One region of the Bacillus sp. FSL H8-0534 genome, then DNA from elsewhere that is predicted to be linked to it. Evidence: riboswitches for the same ligand, from Rfam matches in the RefSeq annotation. Region 1 holds a riboswitch; each other region holds the start of a gene.
The links. Region 1 has a riboswitch for S-adenosylmethionine ahead of MHH71_RS22230 (bifunctional homocysteine S-methyltransferase/methylenetetrahydrofolate reductase). Riboswitches for the same ligand answer to the same signal wherever they lie in the genome.
Positions count from the first base shown of each region.

Region 1 (3,251 bases):
TCCAGGAAAATCCCCCACTCGCGCTGGATCACCTGTTAAAGCTAACACTTCTTCCATTCCTAAAGCCGATAAACCTAGTAAATGAGATTGCAAACCAATGACATTATGATCACGGCACGTTAAATGCGTCAGTACTGGAATATCATGCTTCGTTAATAATGCCCCCATTGCCATGTTTGAAATGCGCGGGGATGCTAACGAATTATCTGCTAACGTAATGGCATCTGCTCCCGCTCTTTTCAATGCCCTTGCCCCTTCAAAAAAACGCTGCGTATCTAATGTTTTTGGGGGATCTAGTTCAACAACCACCGTTGTTTGCTTCTTCGCTTTTTCTGCAAGGGTAACATGAGTGCTAGCACGTTTTGTTTGGATATGAACTACTTGTTGTCTTTGAACAATTTGTTTTTCTGTAACAGGCGTTACATTCGCAATTACACGCTTCATCCCTTCAATATGTGCTGGCGTTGTACCACAACAGCCCCCTAACAAACGAATACCTTGTTCAATAAATTTCGGTGTCATCTCTTCAAAATAAGCAGGGCTTCCTTCATATACGTAACGTCCTTCTACATAGTTTGGAAGGCCTGCATTTGGATAAGCCGACAAATAACCATTTTTAGGAATCGATATCATTTTAAAAGCTTCCGTCATATGAAGCGGTCCTAACTGACAGTTTAAACCGACTACATTTGCACCGTAATCTAAAAGCTGCGTTAATATTCCATTTACATCATTTCCATTTTGCGTTGCGCCCGCTTCATGAAGCGCTAGCTGTGCAATAATTGGAATATCTGTTTGTTTTCGCAATACTTTCACTGCATGTAACAATTCGAACTCATCATAAAATGTTTCTAATAATAATCCGTCAACCTTTTCTTCTAATAATGCTCCCGCTTGCTCAAGTAGCATAAACTCTCGTTCCATATCAGTCGTTGTAACGGCCCCGATATGCTTCATCCCACCGATGGTCCCTAAAATGGCGTTCTTATCTGTTACGGCTGCTTTTGCAAGTTTAACCGCTGCTTTATTAATTTGGGTGACCTGATTTTCCAAACCATACATGCGTAATTTTGCTTCATTTGCACCATATGTATTTGTTTGAATAATATCTGCCCCAGCAGCTACATATTGTTTATGAATAGATATAATAAGATCTGGATCAGATAAGTTTAATTCTTCAAAACTACTTTGCAAACCATGAGAATGTAATAACGTACCAATTGCGCCATCACCGATAACAATTCCTTTTGATACTAAATCTAGAATTTTCACTTGTCTCCCTCTTTTCTATCAATATAAAAACCCCCTCTTCATCTTGAAGAGGGGGACATCATCAATCCTCCTCTTATCATGCAAAACAAATTGTTTTGCAGGTATTAGCACCGTTTCAAACATTTCGTTTGAAGGTTGCCGGGTTTCACAGGGCCTTTCCCTCCACCGCTCTCAATAAGAGTTTGTCTTTATTATTCATCTATGTTTTAAAAGGAAATACGTGTACCTTTTAACAATCTTTGTTAATTTTCTCATAAATTTAGCATGGGATAGACTAAAAGTCAATTGAATTAGCAGAAAAATGAAAATTGTTTAAAATAAAGTTGCAATTCAATTATCTTTTGTTGTAAAGTTAAAACCATAATAAAATTTCATACAAAATATTCTTATCTAGAGAGGTAGAGGGACTGGCCCTATGACACCTCAGCAACCATTAACACGTTCGTTAATAAGGTGCTAATTCCAGCAAATTGTGAAAAGATTTGACAGATAAGAAGAAGACTATATTCGCATGAAAGCCTTCTTCTTAGAAGGCTTTTTTTATTTTTATAAAGGAGGAATTTCACATGTCAACAATCGAAACAAAACTAGCACAAATCGGAAATCGAAGCGAAACTACAACAGGAACAGTTAATCCCCCTGTTTACTTTTCAACAGCTTATCGTCATGAAGGAATTGGAAAGTCAACAGGCTTTGATTATTCACGAACAGGAAATCCAACACGTGGTCTTTTAGAACGCGCAATTGCTGATTTAGAAGAAGGTGAACAAGGCTATGCCTGTAGTTCTGGAATGGCAGCTGTTCTTCTTATTCTTTCCTTATTCCGTTCTGGAGATGAACTTATCGTATCAGAAGATTTATACGGAGGGACCTACCGCTTATTTTCGGAACATGAGGAAAAGTGGAATATTCGATGTAGATACGTAGATACACAATCTATTAAACAAATAGAACAAGCTGTCACTTCTCAAACAAAGGCTATTTTTATCGAAACACCGACCAATCCATTAATGCAAGTCACTGATATTGCAGCTGTCGCAACTGTCGCAAAACGGCACGGCCTACTTCTAATTGTCGATAATACTTTCTACACTCCTTATATACAACAACCATTAACAGAAGGCGCAGATATTGTCCTTCACAGCGCAACAAAGTATTTAGGTGGACATAACGATGTACTAAGCGGCCTTGTCGTTGCAAAAGGTCAGACACTTTGCGAAGCACTTGCCCACTATCATAACGCTTCTGGTGCTGTATTAAGTCCATTTGATTCGTGGTTATTAATTCGTGGTATGAAAACATTGGCTCTTCGTATGAAACAACATGAAGAAAACGCAAAAAAAATCGTTTCTTATTTAAATGGGGAGAATGGTGTAACCGATGTTTTTTATCCAGGAAGGGGCGGTATGATTTCATTTCGTCTTCGCGATGAAAAATGGATAAATCCTTTCTTACAATCTTTATCGTTAATTACATTTGCAGAAAGTCTTGGCGGGGTTGAAAGTTTAATGACATATCCAGCAACACAAACACATGCAGATATCCCAGAAGCAGTGCGTATAGCACGCGGGGTATGTAATCGTCTTCTCCGTTTTTCCGTTGGCATTGAAAACGGGGATGATTTAATTCAAGACTTAAAGCAAGCTATTAAACATGTAAAAGAAGGTGTAAGAATATGAGTTATTCGTTAGATACACTCTTACTTCATAACCAATATAAACATGATTCACAAACAGGAGCTGTTAACGTTCCCATTTATAATACATCGACATTTCATCAATTTGATGTAGATACCTTTGGAAAATACGACTACAGTCGCTCTGGGAATCCAACACGTGAAGCACTTGAAGACATAATCGCTTTATTAGAAGGGGGAACAAAAGGATTTGCCTTCGCATCTGGAATTGCAGCGATTTCTACTGCCTTCCTCCTTCTCTCGCAAGGCGATCATGTTCTCATTTCAGAAGATGTATACGGGG
Region 1 is NZ_JBBOUC010000001.1:4,371,593-4,374,843, reverse strand. Features, by position in the region: gene MHH71_RS22230 (bifunctional homocysteine S-methyltransferase/methylenetetrahydrofolate reductase) at 1-1,272, opposite strand, end outside; SAM riboswitch class I at 1,343-1,453, opposite strand; SAM riboswitch class I at 1,656-1,768, shown strand; gene MHH71_RS22225 (methionine biosynthesis PLP-dependent protein) at 1,839-2,951, shown strand; gene metC (cystathionine beta-lyase) at 2,948-3,251, shown strand, end outside.

Region 2 (3,251 bases), 4.2 Mb from region 1:
AACCAAGAAAACAAAAAAGGATTTCAACCCAAAAGACGCTGTTTTAGTATTCTCTTCTTTTACATTCATTTGCGTGGCTATCATTTTTATTCTTATGGTTTATGATGTACTCACAATTCAAAATTTCCTATCATTCGATAAACCAATCCGAATGATAATGAATATATTTATTGCTTCGTTTGCTCTACTTTTGTTTGGTGTAATGTTAACGCTTTACATTCCCTCGAAATACATTGACGATACAAACAAGAGTTATCAAAAGTATTCACTGTTAAGTGTTTTTGCCTTTATGTTTTTAGGAGCGTTATTTGAAGAACTTTTGTTTAGAGGAATTATTCAAAATTTGCTTTTCATATTTATAGAGAACCCATGGATTGCAATTATAACAACTACTTTATTTTTCTTAGGTTTTCATACTCAATACTTCAAAAAGCCTATAATGCTAATAAATATAAGCGTTCCAAGTTTGACTTTTGGTTGGATATATTTTGAAACAAACAATATTTTAGTACCATTTGTTGTACATTTTCTAATGAACTTAGGAATAACGCTATTATTCAAATACAATTTAATAAGGGTTAAAAAATAACTTAGTTTACTGATATTTCGACCTCAATCGACTCTTAGTTGAGGTCTTTTTTATGCACTTCTCAACATCTCAACTGTTGTACAATTTGATTTCTGACACGCTGAAATAAGCATTTGTTCTACTCGTTTATCAAATGCTAAATTCTTCCCTAATTCAAGCCAATGGAACCAATAGAGATAGTTATCTAAATAATAAGTTCCAACTTTTATAACTAAAAAAGGCTTAGAGATTTCTCCAAACCTTTTTTATCTAAATAGAATTCTAGAAAACTACTTCTCCAATACTAATCACATTACTGATTTCGCTGCGCCCCTCTAAACTCCTCCTTAATTTGATCAAGCGTTCCTTCTTCTGTAATTAATCGATATGCTACATACGCTAATACTTTTGCGGATGTAACTAATGCTTTATCGCCAAGTTCCGAACGAGCTGCTTCTCTAAATTCATTCGTATGTGCAACTAAATTATCCGGCCCAATTTTAATATAAGGATGAACCGTTGGTACGACTTGACTCACATTTCCTGCATCTGTTGAACCGATTCCAAGTCTCTCTTTACGATTTACATCTTCACCAAGGTTTTCTAATTCCTCAGCAACCACCTCATTAAATGTCTTCGTCACTAATAATTCATCAATTTCATTTTGAAATTGATTGATTTTTACTGTTGTTCCTGTAGCTAAAGCTGCTCCCTTTGCAATATTTCGTACCTTTTCAGTTATTTCAACACATCTTTTACGTGTTGCTGCTCGAATAAAGAAACGGGCTGATGCGTAATCCGGAATAATATTCGGTGCCTTACCACCCTCAGTAATGACACCATGAATTTTCACATCTGATGGAAGCTGCTGACGAAGTGCGTTAATCCCATTGTAAAGCTGAATCACCGCGTCTAATGCATTAATTCCTTCTTCAGGTGAAGCAGCCGCATGTGCCGACTTTCCATAAAAATGAAAATCAAGTGGATCAACTGCGAGTGACGGACTTGTTGTTGCTGTTTTTCCACTAGGGTGAATCATAAGTGCTGCATCAATATTGTTAAACAAACCTGCCTTCACATAACTTGCTTTTGCACTTCCATTCGGCCCACCTTCTTCTGCTGGTGTTCCGAATACAACGATTTCACCGCCGATTTCTTCAATTGTTTCCGATAATGCAATGGCTGCTGCAACGCTAATTGTACCAATTAAATTATGACCACACGCATGGCCTAATCCAGGCAAAGCGTCATACTCTGCTAAAAAGGCAATTGTCGGCCCTTGTTTCCCTGAACTTTTCCGTGCAATAAATCCTGTTTCATGTCCTGCGATATTGTGCTGAAGCTGAAATCCTGTACTTCCTAAAAGTAAACTTAACGCTCTAGATGCAAAGAATTCTTGATTACCAATTTCAGGATTCGCATGTATATCATGACTTGTTTTTAAGTATTTTTCTCTATTTCTTTCTATACTTTCCGTAATACTATTTCGGTGTGACGTTACTTGTTTTGTTCCCATTTCCCATTCCTCCTTTAAATTTGCACATAAAAAAGCCTCTTTCTAAAAGATAGAAAGAGGCTTGAACATACAGATTCAAAAATGGCCTTCTTTCTTATCTTTCAAGTCTTTCACTTGCTGGAATTGGCACAGTATTCATATTGAATCCGCTGCCGAGGTTTCATAGGGCCAGTCCCTCCACCTCTCGTGATAAGAAAATCGTTTTTATTTTCATAAAATTATATTAAATTATTTTCATTCTAGTTTTATTCCGAGTAAATGTCAAGGAATTCCGATCTGATTTTAACGAATATCTAAAAATCCTTTTAAAACGCCAATCGTTTCAGGCGCCTGCATTCTTGCACATATATAAGGGAATTCTGGACTTCCTTCAAACATCATTTGCGATGTTAACGGAGCACCTACCCAAAAGATCTCATCATCAATACATACAAATGGGAGTGATTTATTTTGCCTTTGTACTCTCACATTTTTTAATGGAATTGGTCCATCGCTATAGATTGTTACCTGCGCTGTTGTACGCATTAACGCCTGCCATACCCTTTTATCTACTTGTCTTGTACTTGGGAGCGAAATAATAATTTTTTGTTTTGCTGACAGAATGTCTTTTAATAATGCTTTCGTCTCTTCCAAATTCATTTGCATAAACCATCTCAAGCGTTTTGTAATTTTTCGTTCTAACAATGGACGTGATGTTGTACGATCATATACATTTCCGTGTCTTTCTATGTGAGAAGTTAAGTGAGATAACGCTTGTTTTCTAGAAAGATTTTTCCGCATATATTGACAGTCCGATAACTGAATGAGCTTTCCTCTTGCTCTCGTTACCGCAACATTTACAAGACGATGATTCTTATGATCAAAGAATAACACGCCAGGACGTTCCTGCGGATAACTATCTACTGTATCAAAAATCATCATATCGCGTTCAGATCCTTGAAATTTATGAACCGTCGCTGCTAGAATAGGTGTATTTCGATACTTTGTTTTTTGCAATATTTCTCTTATACATGTTGATAAGAAACGAGACTGCGCGCGATATGGCGTTACAACTCCAATCGATTGAACGCCATCTAATAATCCAATTAAAATCATCTGCATTGCAACGAAACCGGACATAATGTTAAAACGAGAACCAGAAGCGGCATCTTTTAAAGAGTAAGCTCC
Region 2 is NZ_JBBOUC010000001.1:151,979-155,229, reverse strand. Features, by position in the region: gene MHH71_RS00915 (CPBP family intramembrane glutamic endopeptidase) at 1-589, shown strand, start outside; partial or broken gene MHH71_RS00910 (IS1595 family transposase) at 640-792, opposite strand; gene MHH71_RS00905 (M20 family metallopeptidase) at 882-2,084, opposite strand; SAM riboswitch class I at 2,176-2,280, opposite strand; gene MHH71_RS00900 (AAA domain-containing protein) at 2,367-3,251, opposite strand, start outside.
Region 2: another riboswitch for S-adenosylmethionine. It lies ahead of MHH71_RS00905 (M20 family metallopeptidase); the one in region 1 lies ahead of MHH71_RS22230 (bifunctional homocysteine S-methyltransferase/methylenetetrahydrofolate reductase).

Region 3 (3,251 bases), 480 kb from region 1:
TTAAGCGATTGGACCGCCTAATTTGATCATGTTTTCAGAAACGTTCTCGAACTTCTTGAAGTTTTCTTTGAATTTACCTGCAAGTTCGATTGCTTTTGCTTTGTAAGCAGATTTATCAGCCCATGTTTGTTCAGGCATTAATACTTCATCAGGTACACCTGGTACATGAAGTGGTACTTCAAGACCGAAGATGTCATGTTTCACTGTTTCAGCGTTATCAAGCTCGCCGTTTAATGCGGCTTGCACCATTGCACGAGTGTAACCTAAGTTCATACGTTTTCCAACGCCGTATTCGCCACCAGTCCAGCCAGTGTTTACTAGGAATACTTTTGCATCATGTTTCTCGATCTTCTCACCAAGCATTTCAGCATAGCGAGATGCATCAAGTGGTAAGAATGGAGAACCGAAGCAAGTTGAGAATGTCGCTTGCGGAGATGTTACGCCGCGCTCTGTTCCAGCTAGTTTGCTAGTGTAACCGCTTAAGAAATGGTACATAGCTTGCTCTTTATTTAATTTACTGATTGGAGGTAATACCCCAGATGCATCAGCAGTTAAGAAAATAATTGTATTTGGATGTCCAGCAACACTTGGTACGACGATATTATCAATCGCATCAATTGGGTATGCAGCACGTGTATTTTCTGTTAATGTAGTATCATTGTAATCTGCAACGCGTGTTTGATCATCAATTACAACGTTCTCAAGTACAGATCCGAATGTAATGGCATCAAAAATTTGCGGCTCTTTTTCATGAGAAAGGTTAATACATTTTGCGTAGCAACCGCCTTCAATATTGAATACACCGTTATCAGACCAACCGTGCTCATCATCACCAATTAATTTACGGTGTGGGTCAGCAGATAATGTTGTTTTACCTGTTCCAGATAAACCGAAGAATAAAGCGACATCGCCTTCTTCACCTACATTTGCAGAGCAGTGCATAGATAAAATATCTTGTTCTGGAAGTAAGAAGTTCATAATAGAGAAGATTGATTTTTTCATTTCTCCAGCGTATTCCGTACCACCGATTAATACGATGCGTTTTTCAAATGAAACCATGATGAATGCTTCAGAGTTTGTACCGTCGATCTCTGGATCTGCTTTAAAGCTTGGTGCAGAAACAATTGTGAACTCAGCTTCATGATTTGTTAATTCTTCTTCAGTTGGACGAATAAATAATTGATGTACAAATAAATTGTGCCATGCATATTCGTTAACAACTTGTAATGGAAGACGATAGTTACGATCAGCACCAGCGAATCCTTTAAATACGAATAATTCTTCTTTTTCCTTTAAGTATTCTAATACTTTTGTATATAATTTATTAAAATGTTCTTCAGAAATCGGTTGATTTACAGGTCCCCAAGCAATCTTATCGGCAACCGACGCTTCTTTCACAATAAATTTATCTTTAGGAGAACGTCCTGTATATTTTCCTGTAGAAGCAGAGACGGCACCAGTAGAAGTTAATTTTCCTTCATTTCTCATTAGTACTTTTTCCACTAATTGTGGAACGCTTAATTGAACCTGTGCATTGCTTCCGTTCAGTAATTCGTGTAATCCAATTTGGACATTCACAGTACTCATATTTATATACCATCCTTTTCATTTTAATGAAATATTTCTCGTAATCCCCATCAAGAGTATAACACAATCATATAAATAATGTATACTATTTATTTATTTTTGTTTGTGCGAATGTATTATTTTCCTATTTATATTTCGTCCAACAAATAATGCGAAAAACTTGTAGGAATATGTGAATATTAATTGACAAATGAATATCATTTCTTTAGTATAGGTTGGGACGGATACTCTCTTATCCCGAGCTGGCGGAGGGACAGGCCCGATGAAGCCCAGCAACCTCACTTGTAACGGTAATAAACAAGTGAATAGGTGCTAAAACCTGTGCGAGGCGAACGGTCTCGAACGATAAGAGCGAAGGGCAAAAAGCAGTATGCAAGTAGCAAATCAAACCTTTCCTCTATATAGGAAAGGTTTTTCTTTATACTTGTGTGGGAGAATAAATGAATGTCGCAGTTTGTGGCAAATTAAGGATGAGTTCCGTACAATATATACGATTACTGTAGGGAGGTTTACCACATGACAAAACAACGTCATCTGTTCACATCTGAGTCTGTAACTGAAGGACATCCAGATAAAATTTGTGACCAAATTTCTGATTCAATTTTAGACGCGATCTTAGCAAAAGACGCAAATGCACGTGTAGCTTGTGAAACAACAGTAACAACTGGTTTAGTATTGGTAGCGGGGGAAATTACGACTTCTACTTATGTAGATATTCCAAAAATCGTTCGTGAAACAATTCAAGGTATCGGTTACACTCGTGCAAAATACGGATTCGATGCAGAAACTTGTGCAGTTTTAACATCTATCGATGAGCAATCTGCTGACATCGCTATGGGTGTTGACCAAGCGTTAGAAGCACGTGAAGGTCAAATGACTGACGCTGAGATTGAGGCAATTGGTGCAGGGGACCAAGGTTTAATGTTTGGTTTCGCATGTAATGAAACAAAAGAATTAATGCCACTTCCAATCTCACTTGCTCACAAATTAGCTCGTCGTTTAACGGAAGTTCGTAAAGATGAAACATTAGAATATTTACGTCCAGACGGTAAAACGCAAGTTACAGTTGAGTATGATGAAAATGGTAAACCAGTACGCATCGATACAATTGTAATTTCTACACAGCATCATCCAGAAGCTACATGGGAACAAATCGATCGCGACTTAAAAGAGCACGTAATCAAAGCTGTAGTACCAGCAGAATTAATGGATGAGGAAACGAAATTCTTCATTAACCCAACGGGGCGCTTCGTAATCGGTGGACCACAAGGGGATGCTGGTTTAACAGGACGCAAAATTATCGTTGATACTTACGGCGGATACGCTCGTCACGGCGGCGGTGCATTCTCTGGTAAAGATGCAACAAAAGTTGACCGTTCTGCAGCATACGCAGCTCGTTATGTTGCGAAAAACATCGTAGCAGCTGGTCTTGCTGAAAAAGCAGAAGTACAACTTGCATACGCAATCGGCGTGGCACAACCAGTATCAATTTCAGTTGATACATTCGGCACTGGTAAAGTATCTGAAGAAGTACTAGTAGAACTAGTTCGTAACAACTTCGATCTTCGCCCAGCTGGTATCATCAAAATGTTAGACTTACGTCGCCCGATTTACAAACAAACAGCAGCTTACGGCCACTTCGGACGTACTGATGTAGAGCTTTC
Region 3 is NZ_JBBOUC010000001.1:3,891,923-3,895,173, forward strand. Features, by position in the region: gene pckA (phosphoenolpyruvate carboxykinase (ATP)) at 1-1,587, opposite strand; SAM riboswitch class I at 1,817-1,939, shown strand; gene metK (methionine adenosyltransferase) at 2,104-3,251, shown strand, end outside.
Region 3: another riboswitch for S-adenosylmethionine. It lies ahead of metK (methionine adenosyltransferase); the one in region 1 lies ahead of MHH71_RS22230 (bifunctional homocysteine S-methyltransferase/methylenetetrahydrofolate reductase).

Region 4 (3,251 bases), 190 kb from region 1:
AACAAGCGGCCATTCTGCTACAACGAATAATACATTTGCCCCTCTTACAGTATGAACACGCATCCATTCTGGAAAACGAATATCGTAACAAATTGTCCCCCCGCACTGCACATCATCTAACGTGAACTCACCGGTTCCATCACCAGCTATTAAATACTTATGTTCGTCCATTAACTGGAACAAATGTACTTTACTATATTCATTTTGCACTTCACCTTCGCGATTCACAACATACATCGTATTCGTAACACCTTGTTTTGTTTGCTTTGCAACAGAACCCCCAACAATATTCACCGCAAATTGCTTCGCCCATTCTGATAGAAGTTCTTTCGTTTGTATTCCTCCTTCATCTGCAATTTCAGGAAGTCGTTTTAAATCATAACCAGTCGTCCAAAGTTCTGGTAATACAATAACGTCTGGTTTTCTTTGCATCGCTTCTCCTATTTTTTTCTTTGCATTTTCAATATTTGTGTTCACATCACCAAAAGCAATATCCATTTGAATACATGCGACTTTCATTTTATCCGCCCCATTTTCAATTATTTTTTCTTTACAAAAACTTGGAAAGGTTATATCATTTGTCACTAGAATTGTAACAACTTTCAAAAGAGGTGGAAAGTATGAAACATTTTCAACCTTCCGAGATTGTAACATCCTTACCAACACAGTTTTTCGCTTCACTTGTTGCAAAAGTTAACAAAGTAGTTGAAGCAGGTCACGATGTTATCAATCTAGGGCAAGGCAATCCAGATCAACCAACACCGCCGCATATCGTAACAGCTTTACAACGTGCAGCAGAAAAAGCAATTCATCATAAATATCCGCCATTTCGCGGACATGAAAGCTTAAAAACAGCCGTTGCAACGTTCTATGAACGTGAATATGGAGTCAAAGTAAACCCTAAAACAGAAGTTGCTGTTTTATTTGGCGGAAAAGTAGGGCTGGTTGAATTACCGATTTGTTTTACAAATCCTGGCGATCCAATTCTTGTACCCGATCCAGGATATCCTGACTATTTATCAGGTGTCGCTTTAGCAAAAGCAAAATTTGAAACGATGCCGTTATTAGCAGAAAATGATTTCTTACCAGATTACACTAAAATCGATGATACTATTGCCAAACAAGCGAAATTGATGTTTTTAAATTATCCTAACAATCCAACTGGTGCTGTCGCATCAAAAGAGTTCTTTGAGGAAACAATTACATTTGCAAATGAAAATGATATTTTAGTGGTTCATGACTTTGCTTATGGAGCAATTGGTTTTGATGGTAACAAGCCAACTAGCTTCTTACAAGCAAATGGCGCGAAAGATGTTGGCATTGAAGTTTATACATTATCAAAAACATTTAATATGGCTGGTTGGCGCATCGCCTTTGCTATCGGTAACCAAAGTGTAATTGAAACAATCAATTTATTGCAAGATCATATGTATGTCAGCATTTTTGGCGCTGTACAAGAGGCTGCTCGTGAGGCACTATTAAGTTCACAATCTTGTGTAACTGAACTAGTTGATCGCTATGAATCTAGAAGAAATGCCCTTATTTCAGCTTGTCAATCAATCGGCTGGAATGTAGTCGCACCAAAAGGCTCTTTTTTCGCTTGGCTTCCCGTTCCCCATGGTTTTTCATCTGAACAGTTTGCCGATGTATTACTAGAACAAGCACATGTAGCAGTTGCACCTGGAGTTGGATTCGGCAAACATGGCGAAGGCTACGTTCGTATTGGATTACTACATACAGAAGAGCGACTACAAGAAGCTGTTCAAAGAATCCAGAAATTAAAAATTTTCAAAAAACCATTGACATTCTAAAAAAACTCTGTCAAAATTCAGATATCGTAAAAATTCAAACATTTCTAAATACTTCTTATCAAGAGCAGGTGGAGGGACGAGCCCGACGAAACCCGGCAACCGATCTACAATTGTAGGCACGGTGCTAATTCTCGCAGCATTACGCTGACAGATAAGGAGCTGGTTGTAAAAAAACCTCTCCTTAGCTGAGAGGTTTTTTTATTTAACTAGGAGGTTATAAAAATGAGTGGAATAACAGCAACCTATTTAATCCATGATGATTCTCATAATTTAAACCAAAAAGCAGAACAAATTGCTCTCGGTTTAACAATTGGTTCATGGACTCATTTACCACACTTATTACAAGAACAATTAAAACAACATAAAGGCAATGTCATTCATGTAGAACAATTAGAAGAACAAGAGCATGTAAATACGTATCTCGGAAAAAAAGCGACACGTGGACTCATTAAAATTCATTATCCATCACTAAATTTCAGCCCTGATTTACCAGCTATTTTGACAACAACATTTGGAAAATTATCACTAGATGGCGAAGTTAAACTGATTGATTTAACATTTTCAGATGACTTAAAAGAACTTTTCCCTGGCCCTAAATTTGGCATTGAGGGCATTCGAAATCTCTTACAAATTCACGACCGTCCACTTCTGATGAGCATCTTCAAAGGAATGCTTGGACGCAATATAGGATATTTAAAAACACAGCTCCGTGATCAAGCAATTGGTGGTGTAGATATTGTAAAAGATGATGAAATTTTGTTTGAAAATCCATTAACACCGCTCACAAAACGAATTCATTCTGGAAAAGAAGTGTTACTGTCTGTATACGAAACATATGGTCATAAGACTTTATATGCAGTGAATTTAACAGGACGTACATATGATCTTAAAGAAAATGCAAAACGTGCCGCCACAGCTGGTGCAGATATTCTTCTGTTCAATGTATTCTCGTATGGATTAGATGTATTGCAATCACTTGCGGAAGATGATGATATATCGATTCCAATTATGGCACATCCTGCTGTAAGCGGCGCATACGCTTCATCGGAATTATATGGACTTTCTTATCCATTGCTACTTGGAAAGCTACTTCGTTATGCTGGTGCAGATTTCTCTTTATTTCCATCACCATACGGCAGTGTTGCATTAGAAAAAAAAGAAGCTCTTCTTATTACAAGTAAACTAACTAAAAAAGATCAATCTTTAAAACGAAGCTTTCCTGTTCCATCAGCTGGTATTCACCCTGGTTTTGTTCCGTTTATCCTTCGTAATTTTGGCAAGGATGTTGTCATTAACGCAGGTGGTGGTATTCATGGTCACCCAGCTGGAGCGCAAGGCGGTGGAAAAGCATTTCGAGCAGCAATTGATGCCACTTTGCAAAGAACACCATTGCATGAAGTAGATAACACTGATTTACATGCTGCACTGCAATTATGGGGG
Region 4 is NZ_JBBOUC010000001.1:4,561,787-4,565,037, reverse strand. Features, by position in the region: gene MHH71_RS23370 (carbon-nitrogen family hydrolase) at 1-606, opposite strand, end outside; gene MHH71_RS23365 (pyridoxal phosphate-dependent aminotransferase) at 621-1,811, shown strand; SAM riboswitch class I at 1,864-1,969, shown strand; gene mtnW (2,3-diketo-5-methylthiopentyl-1-phosphate enolase) at 2,034-3,251, shown strand, end outside.
Region 4: another riboswitch for S-adenosylmethionine. It lies ahead of mtnW (2,3-diketo-5-methylthiopentyl-1-phosphate enolase); the one in region 1 lies ahead of MHH71_RS22230 (bifunctional homocysteine S-methyltransferase/methylenetetrahydrofolate reductase).